Regions from separate parts of the Peribacillus sp. SRI_006 genome, predicted to be linked through region 3. Evidence: riboswitches for the same ligand, from Rfam matches in the RefSeq annotation. Region 3 holds a riboswitch; each other region holds the start of a gene.
The links. A riboswitch is a leader RNA that binds a small molecule or an ion and turns the genes downstream of it on or off. The one in region 3 is predicted to bind cobalamin.
Positions count from the first base shown of each region.

Region 1: another riboswitch for cobalamin. It lies ahead of AC2YHV_RS13200 (ribonucleoside-diphosphate reductase subunit alpha); the one in region 3 lies ahead of AC2YHV_RS17315 (ABC transporter substrate-binding protein).
Region 2: another riboswitch for cobalamin. It lies ahead of metE (5-methyltetrahydropteroyltriglutamate--homocysteine S-methyltransferase); the one in region 3 lies ahead of AC2YHV_RS17315 (ABC transporter substrate-binding protein).

Region 1 covers NZ_JBYCZT010000008.1:97,637-103,500, forward strand. The annotation lists gene AC2YHV_RS13185 (SulP family inorganic anion transporter) at 1-1,398, shown strand, start outside; gene AC2YHV_RS13190 (hypothetical protein) at 1,484-1,630, shown strand; gene AC2YHV_RS13195 (manganese-dependent inorganic pyrophosphatase) at 1,728-2,657, opposite strand; cobalamin riboswitch at 2,950-3,130, shown strand; gene AC2YHV_RS13200 (ribonucleoside-diphosphate reductase subunit alpha) at 3,269-5,566, shown strand; gene AC2YHV_RS13205 (ribonucleotide-diphosphate reductase subunit beta) at 5,612-5,864, shown strand, end outside.
Region 2 covers NZ_JBYCZT010000003.1:368,272-374,135, forward strand. The annotation lists gene metE (5-methyltetrahydropteroyltriglutamate--homocysteine S-methyltransferase) at 1-2,152, opposite strand, end outside; cobalamin riboswitch at 2,298-2,489, opposite strand; gene AC2YHV_RS05995 (potassium channel family protein) at 2,726-3,145, shown strand; gene bcp (thioredoxin-dependent thiol peroxidase) at 3,208-3,678, shown strand; gene AC2YHV_RS06005 (aminopeptidase) at 3,690-4,799, shown strand; gene AC2YHV_RS06010 (D-2-hydroxyacid dehydrogenase) at 4,948-5,864, shown strand, end outside.
Region 3 covers NZ_JBYCZT010000011.1:121,498-127,361, forward strand. The annotation lists gene cbiB (adenosylcobinamide-phosphate synthase CbiB) at 1-57, opposite strand, end outside; gene AC2YHV_RS17305 (heme ABC transporter ATP-binding protein) at 54-1,526, opposite strand; gene AC2YHV_RS17310 (FecCD family ABC transporter permease) at 1,533-2,588, opposite strand; gene AC2YHV_RS17315 (ABC transporter substrate-binding protein) at 2,551-3,516, opposite strand; cobalamin riboswitch at 3,696-3,870, opposite strand; gene AC2YHV_RS17320 (polysaccharide deacetylase family protein) at 3,957-4,835, opposite strand; tRNA gene AC2YHV_RS17325 (tRNA-Arg) at 5,035-5,108, shown strand; gene AC2YHV_RS17330 (hypothetical protein) at 5,594-5,758, shown strand; gene AC2YHV_RS17335 (DNA topoisomerase III) at 5,813-5,864, opposite strand, start outside.

The sequences.
Region 1 (5,864 bases), on a different contig from region 3:
GGTATTGTCGTTGCCTTGGCATTGATTCCAGAGGCGATTGCCTTTTCGGTCATTGCTGGCGTTGACCCAATGGTTGGTCTATATGCCTCATTCTGCATTGCCATCGTCATCTCCTTTGTCGGCGGAAGGCCGGGAATGATATCGGCTGCCACTGGCGCAATGGCACTCGTCATGGTCGACCTTGTTAAAGATCATGGCTTGAACTATTTACTTGCTGCAACCATATTGACTGGTTTGCTGCAAATTTTACTAGGGGTTTTAAAAATCGGGAAATTAATGAAGTTCATTCCGAAGCCAGTCATGACTGGTTTTGTGAATTCTTTAGCCATCTTGATTTTCACGGCACAGCTCACCCATTTCGTGGGCGAAACATGGATCATGTATGTCATGACAGCCGTTTCATTAGCTATCATTTATCTTTTTCCGCTGATCACGAAAGTCATACCTTCACCACTTGTCGCCATCATATTCATGACGATCGTTGCAGTTACCACGGGGGCTACGGTGCGGACGGTTGGGGATATGGGGCAATTGACCGAAGCGCTTCCGATGTTCATGCTTCCAGACATCCCTTTGACCTTCGAAACTTTGGCGATCATTTTCCCTTATTCCATTGCCCTTGCGTTTGTTGGACTGCTTGAATCGTTATTGACGGCTCAAATTGTCGATGAGATGACTGACACGGACAGTAATAAGAATAAGGAAGCCAAAGGCCAGGGGATTGCGAATATCGTCGCCGGATGTTTTGGCGGCATGGCAGGATGTGCGATGATCGGCCAATCCGGTATCAACATTAAATCTGGTGGAAGGGGCCGGCTCTCGACATTTGTAGCGGGCGCATTCCTTATGGTATTAATCGTGGTATTGAATGATGTCCTTATCAAAATACCGATGGCTGCACTTGTCGCAGTCATGATCATGGTTTCAATCGGGACATTTGACTGGTCTTCCCTAAAGAGGCTCACTAGAGCTCCTAAGTCGGATGCAACCGTGATGATCGTGACGGTCCTCATTGTCCTTTATACACATGACTTATCAAAAGGCGTATTTGCCGGAGTGCTTTTGAGCATGATTTTCTTCTCGGCTAAAATTTCTAAAGTGGCAGTAGAGAAAACGGCAGACATCCAGGCTAAGAAAATCACTTATCGTATCAGCGGACAAATATTTTTCGCTTCTGTCCAGGACTTTGTTTCAAAGTTCGACTTCAAGGAAAAAGCCGATGCAATCGTCATCGACTTCTCCCATTCCAAGATCTGGGATGCTTCAGCAGTCGGTGCTGTCGATACGGTTATTCTTAAATATCAGCTCTTGGGAATACCTGTCCAAGTCCAAGGACTCGATGAAGAAAGTTCGACATTGCTTGAAAAACTCGCCACCTCAGAAAGTAAAATATCTTAAAGAAGTAAAATTCTGCTGAATAGAAACTTTTCAAACCGACAAAATAGATAACATGAATCATTTCCTTTTGAAAGGAGCGAAAAGCATGACACCCGAGCAGGATTATACGGCAGCAAATCTGTCACCGGATTTATTGAATGAACTGAAAAGCTTTGAAAGCAAACTTGGCGAGGAAGCCAATAAAGAATTGATTGTCATCGCCTATGAAAAAGAAAAGGAATCTTTAAATTAAGAAAAAAGACTCAAACACCCTTAATGGATGGTTGAGTCTTTTTTTGAATGTACAAAAAAAGGCTGCCCAAGTTTTAATGAGCAACCCTTTTCCTGAATTATTTGCTGAATACGTCGGTTAAGACCGGAACGATTTGTTTTTTACGCGATACAACGCCTTCCAAGACGGCGATGTTATTGTTTAATGAAACGTCATATGCCTTTTCAACCGCATATGCCGCTTTACCAAGGGCCAAGGCAACGGAATCATTAGTCAGGATATCCGTAACGACGAATAGGAACAAGTCCAATTCCTTCACTGCGATGACCGCTTCAATCGCTGCTTCCAATTCTGCTTGCTTAGCAAGGACTTCGTTCGGATCAACGGCATTGACCTGTGCTATTTCCACTTTAGCCATTCCCATGGAGAATTCCTTGGCATCAAGAGTGATGAGCTGGGCAATCGTTTTGTCGCTTAAGTCAGCTCCCGCTTTCAACATTTCCAAGCCATATTTTTCAGCGTCGACTCCAGCAATGGCAGCGAGTTCCATTGCTGCTGCAACGTCCTGCTCCGTGCAAGTCGGCGATTTGAACAATAAAGAATCGGAAATGATGGCAGACAGCATAAGACCTGCGATTGCTTTAGGGACTTCAATGCCGTTTTCTTTATAAATTTTATTTAAGATGGTTGCCGTACAGCCAACTGGTTCTGCACGGTAATATAATGGATCGCTTGTTTCAAAGTTAGCGATACGGTGATGGTCGATAACTTCCAACACACGGACTTGGTCAATATCTTCAGCACTTTGCTGGCGTTCGTTATGATCGACCAGGATTACGCCATCAGCTTCCCCTGCAACTTTTTCCACAAGACGGGGAGCATCGAATTTGAATTGGTCCAATGCATATTGAGTTTCACCATTCACTTCACCCAGACGAACTGGTTCAGCGTTGATACCTAGCTGTTTTTTAAGATCTGCATAAGCGATTGCTGAACAGATTGTGTCTGTATCCGGGTTTTTATGTCCAAAAACTAATACTTTTTCCAAGATTTTATCCCCTTTTTCATAAATATTTTTCCGCGAATCCCCTCAGTGCAATAACGGAGAGCCACCTTTACTAGACACTTTATTTTAACACAAAATCCCGTAAAATCAGCGCTTGATTTATCCATTCCCCCATAAAATCTTTCATTCCCCCACCCTCTTCCATCACTTTGTCAATAGATAAGGGTTGGTTTTTTTCAAATATATTAGTTGAATTATCATCGTATATGGCTTACGATAATATAAGCAGAAATACTAGATATTGATTACATAAACAATTCCAATAACTATATATAGAATTTTTATAATCCAAGGTGCCAGTGATGGCTGAAAAGGGAATCCGGTGTAAACCCGGAACTGTCCCCGCAACTGTAAATGTGACGAAATGAGAAAACCACTGTATAGCTCTCTATACGGGAAGGACTCAAAGTAGGATGATCATGAGTCAGGAGACCTGCCTTGAATTTTTCACGTTTCTTATTCTTCGGGGATTGAGATGATGAAACGATAGTATAACGGCTATTTTTTCATGCCTCTTTTATTCTATCGTTTGATCCGCTCAATTCTTTGGGCGGTTTTTTTATTTTAGCGGAAGTTAACAAGGAGGATTATTAATGACTCAAACATATAACTCTACCATAAGTGAAAATGACACAGAAGCGAAATCCATCCAGCTTGAGATGTTATCGAAGGAATTCGAAGGCCGTCTCGATATGGAAAAGTTCAAAAAGCGTTTTACAAAATGGCTTGATCGCAAAAGTGACTCAACCGAAGAACAGGCTTCAAAAAAACTGATTCAGCTCGCTCTTGAAGGCGTGGATATCGATGCCCCGGATTGGACTTTCGTTGCTGCAGCAGAACTGTTGAATACAATGTATAGGGATGCACAAGCCAATCGAGGTTATGAAGGCAAGAGTTATGGCCCATTCTATGAGCTGATCACAGAACTCTCCCAGCTATCGGAAGGTCAGCGTTATCCCATTTATAAACCAGAACTGCTATCTTCATATACAAAAGCGGAAATTGAGGAATTGGGATCGGTGATCGACCCGGAAAAAGATAAATTATTCTCTTACATAGGCATCTACTTATTGAATGACCGTTATCTGGCCCGCCCAAAAAAGGACAAGGTCTTCGAACTGCCGCAAGAACGTTTCATGATCATCGCGATGGAAATCATGCGAATGGAAAAAACGGAGCACCGCCTGCAACTGATAAAAGAAGCATACTGGGCCATGTCCAACCTTTATATGACCGTTGCGACTCCTACACTCTCCAATGCAGGTAAAACCCATGGACAGTTAAGCTCCTGCTTTATCGACGCAATTGAAGATTCTATCGACGGAATTTACCTATCAAACTACGATGCGGCAAAAGTATCTAAATTCGGCGGCGGTGTTGGTCTTTACGTCGGTAAGGTTCGCTCGCTTGGTTCCGATATCCGCGGTTTCTCTGGAAACAGTTCCGGCACGACGCCCTGGATTCGACTATTCAACCAGACAGCTGTAAGTGTCGATCAATTGGGGCAACGTAAAGGTGCCATCGCGATTTACTTGGATGCCTGGCATAAAGATATCATGAGCTTCCTCGATTTGAAGACTCAAAACGGGGATGACCGATTAAAAGCACATGATATTTTTACAGGTGTATGCATACCGGATTTATTCATGGAGGCTGTACGCGACAGAAAAGAATGGTATCTTTTCGATCCGCATACCGTTAAGCAAACCCTTGGATTTTCACTTGAAGATCTTTATGACGAAAAGAAAGGCGAAGGAAGCTTCAGGAATCATTATGCACTTGCTGTCGAGGCCGCAGAAAATGGCACGCTTCCAAACTATAGCTTTGAAAAAATCAATGCGATGGACATCATGAAAAGCATCATGATTTCTCAATTAGAAGAAGGCGTACCGTATATGTTCTACCGCGATGAAGTGAATCGGAAGAATCCGAATAAACATAAAGGTATGATTTATTGTTCTAACCTTTGCACGGAGATTGCCCAAAACCTAAGCCCTTCGACGATCACGGATGAATATGAAACAGAAGATGGAGATGTTGTTGTGGTTCGTAAAAGCGGCGATTTCGTTGTCTGCAACCTTTCATCCATTAACTTGCCCCGAGCGGTGGGCAGCGATGTTCTGGAAAGATTGATTCCCATTCAGATCCGTATGCTGGACAATGTCATTGATGTGAATAATCTTCCTGTCAAACAAGCATCCATCTCGAACAAACGGTACCGGGCAATTGGTTTAGGAACGTTTGGATGGCATCATTTACTTGCCACACAGAATATTTATTGGGAATCCGATGAGGCTGTTCGCTATGCAGATGCTTTATACGAAAAGATCGCTTACTTAACTATCAAGGCATCCAACGAACTGGCCAAGGAAAAAGGATCTTACCCATACTTTGAAGGTTCTGATTGGCATACAGGGGACTATTTCGAACTGCGTGACTATACAGATCAAAAATGGCTGGATTTAAAAGCAGACGTGCAGGAGCACGGAACCCGTAATGGCTATTTAATGGCGATTGCCCCCAATTCATCGACAGCCAAAATCGGTAATTCCACGGATGGAATCGATCCTTTGTATGAAATTGAATTTTACGAAGAAAAGAAAAACTTCAAATTCAAGGTGACCGCACCAGGCTTGACGCCAAATACGTATGAATATTATAAAAAGACGCGATTCAATTTGGATCAACTGGAAAGCATCAGGCAAAATGCAGCCCGCCAACGCCATATTGACCAAGCAATCAGCTTTAATCTGTATGTACACAATACAATCAAAGCGAAGGTCCTTTTGGACATCCATTTAACGGCATGGGAAAGCGGGTTGAAATCAACGTATTATGTTCGTTCGACGTCTTCCGAATATGACAATGCCTGCGAAAGCTGTTCAAGTTAACGTCAATCATGACCCAGTAATCTATTCTTAAAGGAGTTTTCACGAATGACCAATCATATAAAAAAAATTCGGATGCTCGAACCGACGCATCCAACAAAGGCAACCGGTGTTTTCAAAGGAGAAGCTTCAGGCTTCCTCCTTTGGAACGATATACAGTATGAAAAATTCTATGATACCTATACACAGCTCATCAATAACTTTTGGAAGCCTTCGAGCGTGAACATGATTCAGGATAAAAAGCAGTGGGGCGAATTGGATGAAGATATCCAGGACGCTTTTCTCGATATCCTTACGATGA
Region 2 (5,864 bases), on a different contig from region 3:
CCCGTTCAATCATATCGACCATTTCTTCCACTGCCGGCACACGCGGGCTGTGAATATCATACACCCCCAGGCCAATGCCTTTTTCATATGTTTTTTCCTCGAATGCGGAAGCTAGCTCCCCATGACTGCGGGATGTTTCGATGGAAATTACATCGGCATCGAGGGAGGAGATGACATCCATGAAACTGTTGAAGTCGCAATAGCACATATGCGTGTGAATTTGGGTTGTGTCCTCCACGCTTGATGTGGATATCAAGAATGAATTCACTGCCCAGTTCAAATACTCGTCGCGATCGCTTTTTTTCAATGGCAGACCTTCTCTAAGTGCAGGCTCATCAACCTGAATCATTTTAATTCCAGCCGATTCCAAGGCAATGACCTCTTTTTCCAAAGCGAGCGCCAGCTGATAGCAAACATTCTCCCTGGAAATATCATCACGGACAAAAGACCAGTTCAAAATCGTAACAGGACCTGTCAGCATTCCCTTCACCGTCTTCTTCGTCAGTGATTGTGCGTATACACTTTCCTTGACTGTCATGGGTTCGATGAAATGGATGTCGCCGTAGATGACTGGCGGTTTCACGCAGCGGGATCCATAGGATTGTACCCAACCCTTTTCTAAAAAGACGAATCCGCCTAATTTATGACCGAAGTATTCAACCATATCCGTCCGTTCGAATTCCCCATGAACGAGAACATCCAAACCGATTTCTTCTTGGATTTCGATCCACCTGCCGATTTCTTCGTTAACGAATGTTTCATATTGCTTGGCTGTCCATTCTCCTCTATTGAATTTCCCGCGTGCTTGTTTAACTTCAAATGTCTGCGGAAAGCTGCCGATCGTAGTCGAAGGGAGAAAAGGTAATTTGAAAAATTCCTGTTGTTTTTGGTAACGTTCTTTAAATGGAAGCTGACGGCCGGCAGTCCTGTTTTTAACCTTTTCGACATTGGATTGTACAGACCTGTGATTTCGGACATTTGAATTGGCTAACGTTTGAATCGTGAATTTATTGACATCGACTTTTTCGGCGATTGCTTCAATGCCTTGATTATTCCCTTTGACCAAAAGTGTGATTTCCTCAAGTTTCTCATCAGCGAAAGCAAGGGCCTCTTTCACTTCTTTTGAAAGGGCGGTTTCATTACGAACGGTCACCGGGACATGAAGCAGGGAGCAAGAGGGCTGTAGCCAGATTTGGTCCTCGGCTACCTGTTTCTTAAGTGTCTCGATCAATTCGATTTTTTTGGATAAATCGGATAGCCAAATGTTTTTTCCGTCAATCACACCCGCTGCAAGCACTTTGTCCTTAGGGAAGCCGAACGCCTCAAGATTACTTAAATTCCTCCCTTTATCATGTACAAAATCAAGACCGATTCCTTGGACTTTTAATTCGATGACTTCTTGATAGTGTTCCACGGCATCAAAGTATGTTTGTAGCATGATGTTCAGGTTTGGTGCTGCTTCATTCAGTTTTTCATAGAGGTAAGTAACGGTTTGCATATCATCTTTGGAAATGGATGAAACAAGGGAAGGCTCGTCCATTTGAACCCACTTCACGCCTTCTTGCTCCAACTCCCGCAGGATTTGCGTGTATAGGGGAAGCAGTCTCAGGATGATGCCAGGGATTTCCTGTTTATTGAAGCCTTTTGAAAGGGAGAGGAAAGTATAAGGTCCAATCAAAACGGGCTTCGTTTCGATCCCTAGCTTTTCCTTGGCTTCCCGATATGCTGTAAGTGGTTTATTTTCTGTTAAAGTAAGCTGTGCCAGTTTTAATTCAGGGACAATATAGTGATAGTTTGTATTAAACCATTTCGTCATTTCTGAAGCGACTTCATCATTGTTTCCCCGGGCCATTGAATAATAAACGGAAAGGGGGACACTTCCGCCTTCATAAGCTGAATAACGTTCAGGAACAAGACCGAACATGACGGACATATCGAGCATTTGATCATAGAAAGTGAAGTCGTTGACAGGGATGATATCAATGCCCCGTTGCTGCTGTTTTTGTAAGTTGCCTATACGGATTGCCTTTAGTTGTGACGTAAATTCCGCTTCATCGATTTTACCGGACCAGTAAGCTTCCAATGTACGTTTCCATTCACGATCTTCCCCGATTCGAGGGTAACCCAAACTGCTGCTCTTCAAAATTCCCATCCTCCTACATTCAATTGATCGAACAAAAAAAAAGCATTCCTAACCGTCAAAAAAGAAAGTTAGAAATGCTTAAAATAAAGTGGCATGCAAAATGCCCCTTACAATTATAAGGTCCCTAACACCTCCCTATCTCCCGTAGGTTAAAACAGTGTTGTCGAAATAGGCAGGTCTCCTGACTTAGGGAATATCATTAGCGGCTGGCCTTCCCGATCCGTTGATCAGTGGCATATCGAAAGACGCTAACATTCCCATTACAGTGGCGGGACCGTGCCGGAATTACACCGGACTTCCCTTTTAATCCTAATGAAAATTAGGAACCTATTTCCACATATGAAATTTTGCAAAACCTGCCTTGTTAACTGTTTGCAGGTCAAATATTTATAAAATAAAAACTATTATAAAAATTTAGACAATCTTAACATATCCCACCAAAAGGGTCAACATGGAAAAAGGATTAGGGAAAGTTTCCGTTTAATGCGTTTGTCGGTGATAAGGCTGATTCCTAAAAAGAATATATTGTTTGGACAGGGAGTATGTATAGAGGAAGTGGCGTTTTGAAATGGGGCGTGGGGGATGACTTTCTACATCTTGATTGCAGGGATCATTTTTTGCATGGTGATGAGCATTCGTACGTTATTTCTTGTTGAGTCGGGAGGAAAGAAATTTTCTCTAGAGGATATGCTGTGGCTTGGCAATTTATATGCGACGATATTAGTTGGATTTGCACTGATTTATTTATTATACGAGCTTCAGAATCATTCGGTGATTCTTGATATGGGCAATCGGTTGGATGGGACTTTCTATGAGCAATTGAAGACTTCTTTTTATTTTAGTGCGATGACGATGTTTTCTGTAGGGTATGGAGATATAGCCCCAATTGGCATGGGAAGGATGATAGCTACCATTCAGGCCTTCATTGGGTATACACTGCCGGCAGCGTTCGTGATTCGTACGGTGATCGATCTGGAGCAGAAAGATAGGAAGGATAAATGAAAGTTGTGTTTCTTTCGATTATTGGGTACTCTTACCATAATGAAAGAAATGGAGGGTTCAATATGACTGTTAAAATTGGCGAAAAAGCACCTGATTTCAAACTCCCTGCAAACAATGGTGAAATGGTTTCCCTATCGGATTTTAAGGGGAAAAACATTGTTTTATATTTTTACCCAAAAGACATGACGCCAGGTTGCACGACGGAGGCCTGTGATTTCCGGGACCATAATGAGCAATTCGAGGAATTGAACGCGGTCATCCTTGGTATCAGCCCAGATCCAGCGGCACGTCATGAAAAATTCATCGAAAAACATGGATTGCCTTTTCTGCTGCTGGCTGACGAAAATCATGAAGCGGCTGAATCATTTGATGTTTGGCAATTGAAAAAGAACTTCGGCAAGGAGTATATGGGCATTGAACGTTCAACTTTCCTGATTGATAAGGCTGGAAATGTAGTCAAAGAATGGCGAAAAGTAAAGGTTAAAGGCCACGTCGAAGAAGCGCTTGAAACTCTTCGCGAACTCGAAAAATAAGGGATAGGCAGATGAAGGATGAGAGGATAACGAAGCTTGCAGCCAGGCTGGTTCATCATTCGATACAATTACAGCCTAAAGAGAGAATCCTCATACGGGGGCATATCAACACGAAACCATTATTGAAAGAGTTGATTGATGAAATATACAGAGTGGGTGCTTATCCATATGTGGAACTCGAGGACGATGAGATAAGCCGCCACCTGTTACTAGGGAATGTGAAGGAGCAGCTTGACACAGCTTCGCAATGGGCCTTGAAGAAATATACGGATATCGATGCGGTCATCATCATCACTGGGGAAGAAAACATTGCGGAAATGACTGATGTTCCCATCGAGAGGCACCGTCTTCAAGGGGAGGCCATGAATTCCCCTACACTTTTTTATGTAAACAACCGACGTTGGGTCTTACTTAATTATCCCACCAAGGCAGCAGCGCAAAAAGCCGGCATGACGTTCAATAGGTACGAAGACTTTCTTTTGAACGTATGCACAATGGATTACGGGAAAATGGAGACGGCTTTGAAGCCGTTAAAACAATTGATGCAACGTACTGACAAAGTCAGGATCGTTTCACCAAGGACAGATTTGACCTTTTCCATCAAAGGCATGCCAGCCGTCATATGTGCCGGAAAAAAGAATTTACCGGATGGGGAAGTATTTACGGCACCCATAAAAGATAGTCTTAATGGAAGGATATCCTTCAACACACCCACAACCTATGAAGGAATCACCTTTAGTGACATAGAATTGAACTTGAAAAAGGGGAAAATCATTAAAGCGACTTCCAATCGTGACCCTGAAATGAACCAAATTCTGAATATTGATGAAGGGTCCCGGTTTATAGGGGAGTTCGCTATTGGAATCAATCCATACATATTGGAACCTATGGACGATATCTTGTTCGATGAGAAAATAAGCGGGAGCCTGCACTTGGCTCTCGGACTTGCCTATGATGAAGCGGATAATGGAAACCGGTCATCGATACATTGGGATATGGTCTTGATCCAGCGTCCGGAATATGGGGGCGGTGACATCTATTTCGACGACGTCCTGATCAGAAGGGATGGCTTTTTTGTTTTGCCGGAATTACATGCATTAAACCCAAATTCTTTAAAATAAAGCCTTTTTTAATAAGGATGAGGCTTTTGTCCAACTCAAAAAGGGGACACCCGAATATGCTTTATTAAGGGAATACCTCCTCAGAGAAAGTTGCGCGGGACACATAGAGCCCGTGTTTTTTTATGTTAATTAAAAGGGGGAGATATACATGTTAATACTTTCGACTGTCATTCCGAATGAAGGTATCCAAATGAAAATGATGAAAGCTTTTCCTGATTTGAACTTCATTTATCAAAAAGGATGGAAAGATGGGCCGCTTCGTGAAGCGGAAATCTTAATTACATATGGTGAAGATTTAACTGAAGAAATCATTGAGAAAGCAGCGAACTTGAAATGGATCATGGTCATGAGTGCAGGGATGGAACTAATGCCATTTAAAGCCATCGAGGAACGAGGCATTATGGTGACCAACGCAAGAGGCATACATAAAATCCCGATGGCCGAGTATACGATAGGGATGCTTTTGCAATATGAAAAGAAATTGAAGCTGCTTATGAAGAATGAAAAGGAAGAATTGTGGGATAGAAAGATTGAAGTAGGGGAATTAAATGGCAAGACCATGCTCGTATTGGGTGTAGGTGCAATAGGAGGGGAAGTGGCTCGTCTTGGGAAAGCCTTTGGGATGAAGACGATAGGAGTGAACCGGAGCGGGAAACCGGTGGGATCCATTGATCACCTGTATGACCTGGATCATTTATTGGAAGCCATACCGGGAGCCGATTATATAGTATCCGTCCTGCCAAGTACGGATGAAACGAAGGGCCTTCTGCAAAAAGAACACTTCAAAGCCATGAAAGAATCTGCAGTATTCGTGAATATTGGCCGCGGCGACCTGATTAAAGATGAAGTGCTGATCGAAGCCCTTGATGCTGGGGAATTGTCTCATGCCGTCTTGGATGTATTTGATCCGGAGCCTTTAGGAAAAGGGCATCCGTTTTGGAGGATGGAGAATGTTACAGTCACACCGCATCTTTCAAGTAAAAGCGGAGAATATTTACCAAGGACCTTTGCCATATTCGAAAAAAATATGCGTGAATACCTGAAAGCTGGAAAAGACTTCACCAA
Region 3 (5,864 bases):
AATCAATAAATCAAGGAAGAACGCCAGCGTAACCGCAAAAAGATGATGATAAATCATAATTCCTCAATCCGTTTCCGATTATTCGTCAATGCTGCCACTGTACAATCATATACACCGCGGCTGATCAGCTTCCCTAACGGAGTGATGGTGCCTGCATATTGAAGCTTTTCCCCTCTTTGAGTTGCCGCAATCAACATGCTGTCTGTCGATGTTCCTGTTGCACAAGTATTTGTCACCTTATCCATGACATGCAAATCATGAAGCGCTTTTACTTTTGCCTCGGTCGCAGTCACTATACTGTGGATATATGCCTCTTCTGCCAAATGCCCATTTACGAATATCCATGTATTTATCGTTCCTGGAGAAGAACTCCAAGAATGCCGGTCAGCTAATGAAGCGTCGATGGCATTCCCTACACCGGCCGTCACAATGATAAAAACCGAGAAATCTTCAGCTCTTAAAAGCTTGAAAGCGACCGTATCGAGAAAGACAGCTGTCATCATCCCTACTGTTTCCTGAGGCTCAAAACCATGAGCTGTTAAATAGTCAGCCATTTCAACATGATGATCCTCGCAATCATAACCATGATGGACGTGCCTATTCACAAAATACTTATGCCAGCCCGTCCCAGAACCAGTCACTCCAGAAGACATCGTTCTAAGCGGGATCGGAGACTTCAATTGAATCATCTCAAATCCGACTGTCAAATAAGATTCATCAATTTCCAACGGGATGGTATCCTGGCCATGCTTTTCCGGAACGATGAACATTTGCGGTTTCGGAAGGGCGGGATGCGGATGTTTTTCGATCGTCGTATGATATACACCCTGAATCCGTTCCTGTTGAAGCACTTCATTCGGCACATCAACAACCTGAATCTGCCCTTTCTCAAGCAGCATAAGCCGATCACAATATAATCCAGCCAAATTCAAATCATGAAAAATTGAAATAACGGTCAACTTCTGCTCTTTTGCCATTTTCCTCATTAGATCAAGAAGATCTTTTTGATAGGAAAGATCCAAATGGTTCGTAGGTTCATCCAAAAAAAGGATTTCCGGCTCTTGGGCAAGGGCCTGTGCCAGCAGGACCCTCTGCCTTTCCCCTCCTGATAATCGATCAAAATGAAGATCCTGAAAATCAGCTACTCCCGTTTGTTCCATCACCCGCTGGACAATCGATTCATCTTCTGCGGACCAACTATGGAACCAACCTGATTGATGGGCATATCGCCCAAGCGAGACCGTCTCTTTTACTGTATAGGAGAAAGCTAATGAGGAATGTTGAGGGAGCACGGCAATGACCTGTGCAAGTCGTTTTGACGAATAATCCTTCAAATCCCTGCCGCTTATCCGTACGCTTCCGCCTTTATAATCGAGCACCCCGCTAAGCATACTTAAAAGCGTCGTTTTCCCGCTGCCATTAGGACCAAGAATCCCGAATAATTCCCCTTTATGTACATCAAAAGAGACAGAGTCCAAAACAGCTTTGTTGTGATATCCACCTGTTAACCCTTTTACTTCAAGCATCCGTTTTTACCCTTCTCTCCGTCTCTTTAATAAAATCAGCGCAAATGCAGGTGCCCCGATAAGTGAGGTGATCACCCCGATCGGCAGTTCCGATGGGGCAATGATCGTTCGTGCTACAAAATCGGCCAATATCAAGAATCCGCCTCCTATCAGCAATGACAACGGAAGCAAATGTTTATGGTCAGGTCCCCAAATCTTACGGACAAAATGAGGAATGACCAATCCTACAAAACCGATCGCCCCTGAAACGGCAACGGCTGCCCCTGTCAATGTCGAACCGGCTATCAAGATCCACATTTTCCGCCGCTTAACGTTCACACCTAAGTGTTTTGCCCGGTCTTCCCCGAAAGTCATCGCATTCAATTCTTTTGTATTCATGATCAAGGTCAACGAGCCAATGATAAAAAACGGCAAAATGATTACGATATAATTCCAGCCGCGCATTGAGACGCTTCCCATCAGCCAGCCGATGATTTGTCTTAATTCATCACCCGTCAGCGCAATCATCAATGAAATGAAGGCACTTAAAAACGAGCTGAAAATGATTCCCGTTAAAATGATCGTTTCCACTTTCATCGACCGATCCATTCTTTTTGCAAAAGTCAGTACGCAGAGCATCGTGAGCACTGAACATAAGATGCTCAATGCCGGAAGAGTATATAAACCGATGAATGGCAGTGATATATTCAAAAATATCGTCAATACGGCGCCGACCGATGCTCCTGATGAAATACCTAATGTATAAGGATCAGCGAGCGGATTCCGGAGCAGTCCTTGAAAAGCCGCACCCGCGATCGCAAGTGATGCCCCAACCAAACCAGCGAGCAGCACCCGCGGCAAGCGGATGTTCATCACGATATTCGTAAGCATCACATCCGGATCGGCAGAAATCGGCAAGTGGAAAATCTCCTTGCCGATTATTTGTATAAGTACGGGAATCGGAACTGGCACCGAACCAAAGGAAATGCCTATCGTCATTGCGAATAACAAAATCAACAACGCAATCAAATAAGCAAACGCCCATTTAGTTGTCAAATTGGTTCGGATAGACTGCTTTGGCAAGTTCCTCTACTCCTTCTATTAAGCGTGGACCGGAACGGGTCACCAAGTCAGAATGGACATCAAAGACTTGGCCATTCTTAACAGCATTTACGTCTTGCCATCCTTTTCGGGCCTTCACTTCACTTACTGCATCTTTCGTATAATAACCATACGTTGTAATGATGACATCAGGATTTGCAGCAATCATCGACTCTTCATCAATTTTTGCCCAACCGTCCAATTCAGCAGCCGCATTATCCGCTGAAATAATCTGGAGCATCTCATTCATGAACGTATTTTTTCCAGGTGTGTATATTTCCGGTGAAGGCGAAACTTCCACTAAAACGGTCTTCCTATCCTCTTTCTTTACGGATTTGGCTTTTTCCTGGATATCCTTGAGCTTCGTTTTCATATCCGCAACGATTTCGTTTGCCTTATCATGTTCTCCCGTTGCCTTTCCAATCATTTCAATAGATTCATAGACTTGGTCAAAGCTTTGTGCATCATTGACTACGAGCACATCTATTCCAGCATCCTTAAGCTGCTGTAAACCCTCATTTGAATTATGGGCACTTGATGCATGCGCAAGAACAAGGTCAGGCTTCATGGAGACAATCAGCTCCGTATTCATTTCCATTCCGCCAACTTTTTCAATTTCTTTCGTCTCTTCCGGGTAATTATCATTGTCGGAAACACCAACGACCTTTTTACCCAAACCAAGTGCAAAGACCACTTCCGTATTACTTGGTATCAACGAAACGATTTTCTTCGGTTCTTTTTCTATCGTAACTTTTTCCCCACTTGCATCTTTAATCGTAATCGGGAAAGCTTCGTGTTGAGCATGGTTCGTTTGCTCTTTTTCTTTTCCTTCATCAGCAGCACCACTGCAGCCTACCATCATGCCTGCAGTAAGCAACATTAACAGTATCAGACCAAAAATCTTCTTCATTTTCATTCCCCACAATCTTTTTATTTAATTTCTTCATACCTAACAGAGAAAACCAATACTGGAAGATACCCCCCAAAACAAAAAGCATCTCCCGTTAAACGGAAGATGCTTGCATGGCAACAATATCAATACGGACTCTTTCTTAGGGTCTGCCACACACCTTCCCATCCGCGTAGGTTACAGGTGTACGAATTCTGGCAGGTCTCCTGGCTCATGGTCATCGTCAACGGCACCTTCCCATATCTCATACAGTGGTACACAGCCGTCAGCTCCCATATACAGTGGCGGGACCGCATTGGCATTTCACCAACTTCCCTTTTAAGTCATTAAGACACCAAATCGTTCATATGTATATAATTTTCACTGCCTTCATTATACACCATGTAAGAATCGATTATTATATGATTTTTCTGAACAAGTGCGAAATGACCCTTCCACCTTCAATGCTTTGAAGCATTTTCAATCAGCGACGCAAACCCCTTGATCGATAACCCTGGTGAAATCCGAACTCGATGCAGAGCATGCATCCCTTGGTCGCTTGAAGCTCCCCCAGGTTCGGTAGTGACTGCCATCTTGTATCCAGCTTCTTCTGACAGCCTGAGACTCTCTTCGTTATACCGGCCAACCGGATAGGAAAGCACTGTCGTGTCCTGGTCGAGGATATGGTCGAACAGCACCTTCGACTGAACCATTTCCGCTTCTTGCTGCTCTGCCGTCATGCGGTTCAGCTCCAAATGGTTGATGGTATGGCTTTCAATTGAAATCCCATCCCTGCTCATCTCCAACATTTGATTTTCAGTCAGGTGATGGCCTTTATCAATGGACTTCCCGATCATGAAGACAGTTGCTTTCATATCATGTTCTTTTAATATCGGGAAGGCCTCCGTGTAGTTATCTGTATAGCCATCATCAAAAGTAATCCAGACGCACTTCTCACTTGGCATCCGATTCTCGGTTAAAACGAGGAATGCTTCTTTAGGGGATAATGTATAGTAACCATTCTCCCGAAGCCAAGCCATCTGTGATCGGAATTCCTCCCTTGGAACCCGAAGGCCATTCCCTTCAGAAATGCTGTGATACATCAATATCGGAAGCTGGACCGGGGACTCGGCCTTTAACCAGCCTCCCGTATCGATTTGCCCCTCCGAATCCTGCCCGGTCCCATTCTCAGCCGCTTCGGCCACTTCAATGTCATCTTCCGCAATCGGTGCAGCCGTCTTTGTGCCTATCCCCTTTAAAATCCCTTGTGAGCATCCAGGTAAAAGCAAAACCCCCAGCAATGCCGCCATCCTTAACCCTCTATATTTTTTCACTATCATTCTCCTGATTTTTTTATAGTATAATAGTACCGGAAAACCACCGAATAATAAAGTATTCCATTTAATGAAAAAAGAGGAAAAATGAAAACTTAGCGACACACTAAACATTCATGAGGATTTTTTTTCATAAGTATGTGCTATTAGCTTGAAAAGTTTGCCTATAAGAAATATAATAAATAAGTCGTCGACTTTAATATATGTCCCAGTAGCTCAGCAGGATAGAGCGACAGCCTCCTAAGCTGTAGGTCGTAGGTTCGATTCCTATCTGGGACGCTAATTATAAACCCTTGTTACAAGCGGTCCTTCCGCTGAGTAACAGGGGTTTTCTTTTGTTGATTTTTTGAAGGAAAACGCAGGCACCAAAGCTGAATTATTTCATCAAGCCTTATAGAAATAAAATCTGATTGCAAAACTATGCATAAAGGTTGGAAATATTGGCGAACAACCATACAACTGTTTGATAGTAAAAAAAGTCTTATTTATCACGTCGATATATACAAATACTAATTTCAGGATAAAATCATGTTTTTTTATAATATATGTTTTAACCTGTCCCATCCGGGTATACAAATACTGTAAGACATTCTCACCAAAGGAGATGATAGTGCATGATGAGTACAATCAGAAGCCAATGGAACAAAGAGAATGACGCAGCGGTGTTTAGTCCCGGTGATCAGCGTTAGAGTCAATTGAAGAGTTGGATGATAATCAAACATGGGAATTACTAGTCTTCTCATCCAAAGGAGGAAGATACGATCATGAGTATTTACAGCCTATGGAATCCAGAGAATGATGAAGCAATTTTCAGTCCGGGTGATCAAAAACCATTCAGTACGCTCATACGAGTAGACTCGGATAAACACACACACACTGACAAAACACTTGAATATGAATTACATGGCACCGTACTGAATGAAATTTAGTCGTAGCAGGAATATACCGAAAAAGGATGGAGCGATTGCTCCATCCTTTTTCTTTTATTTATCGAATTTCAGTTTCGCCAAGGCATCTGCCAATGCAGTATTGATC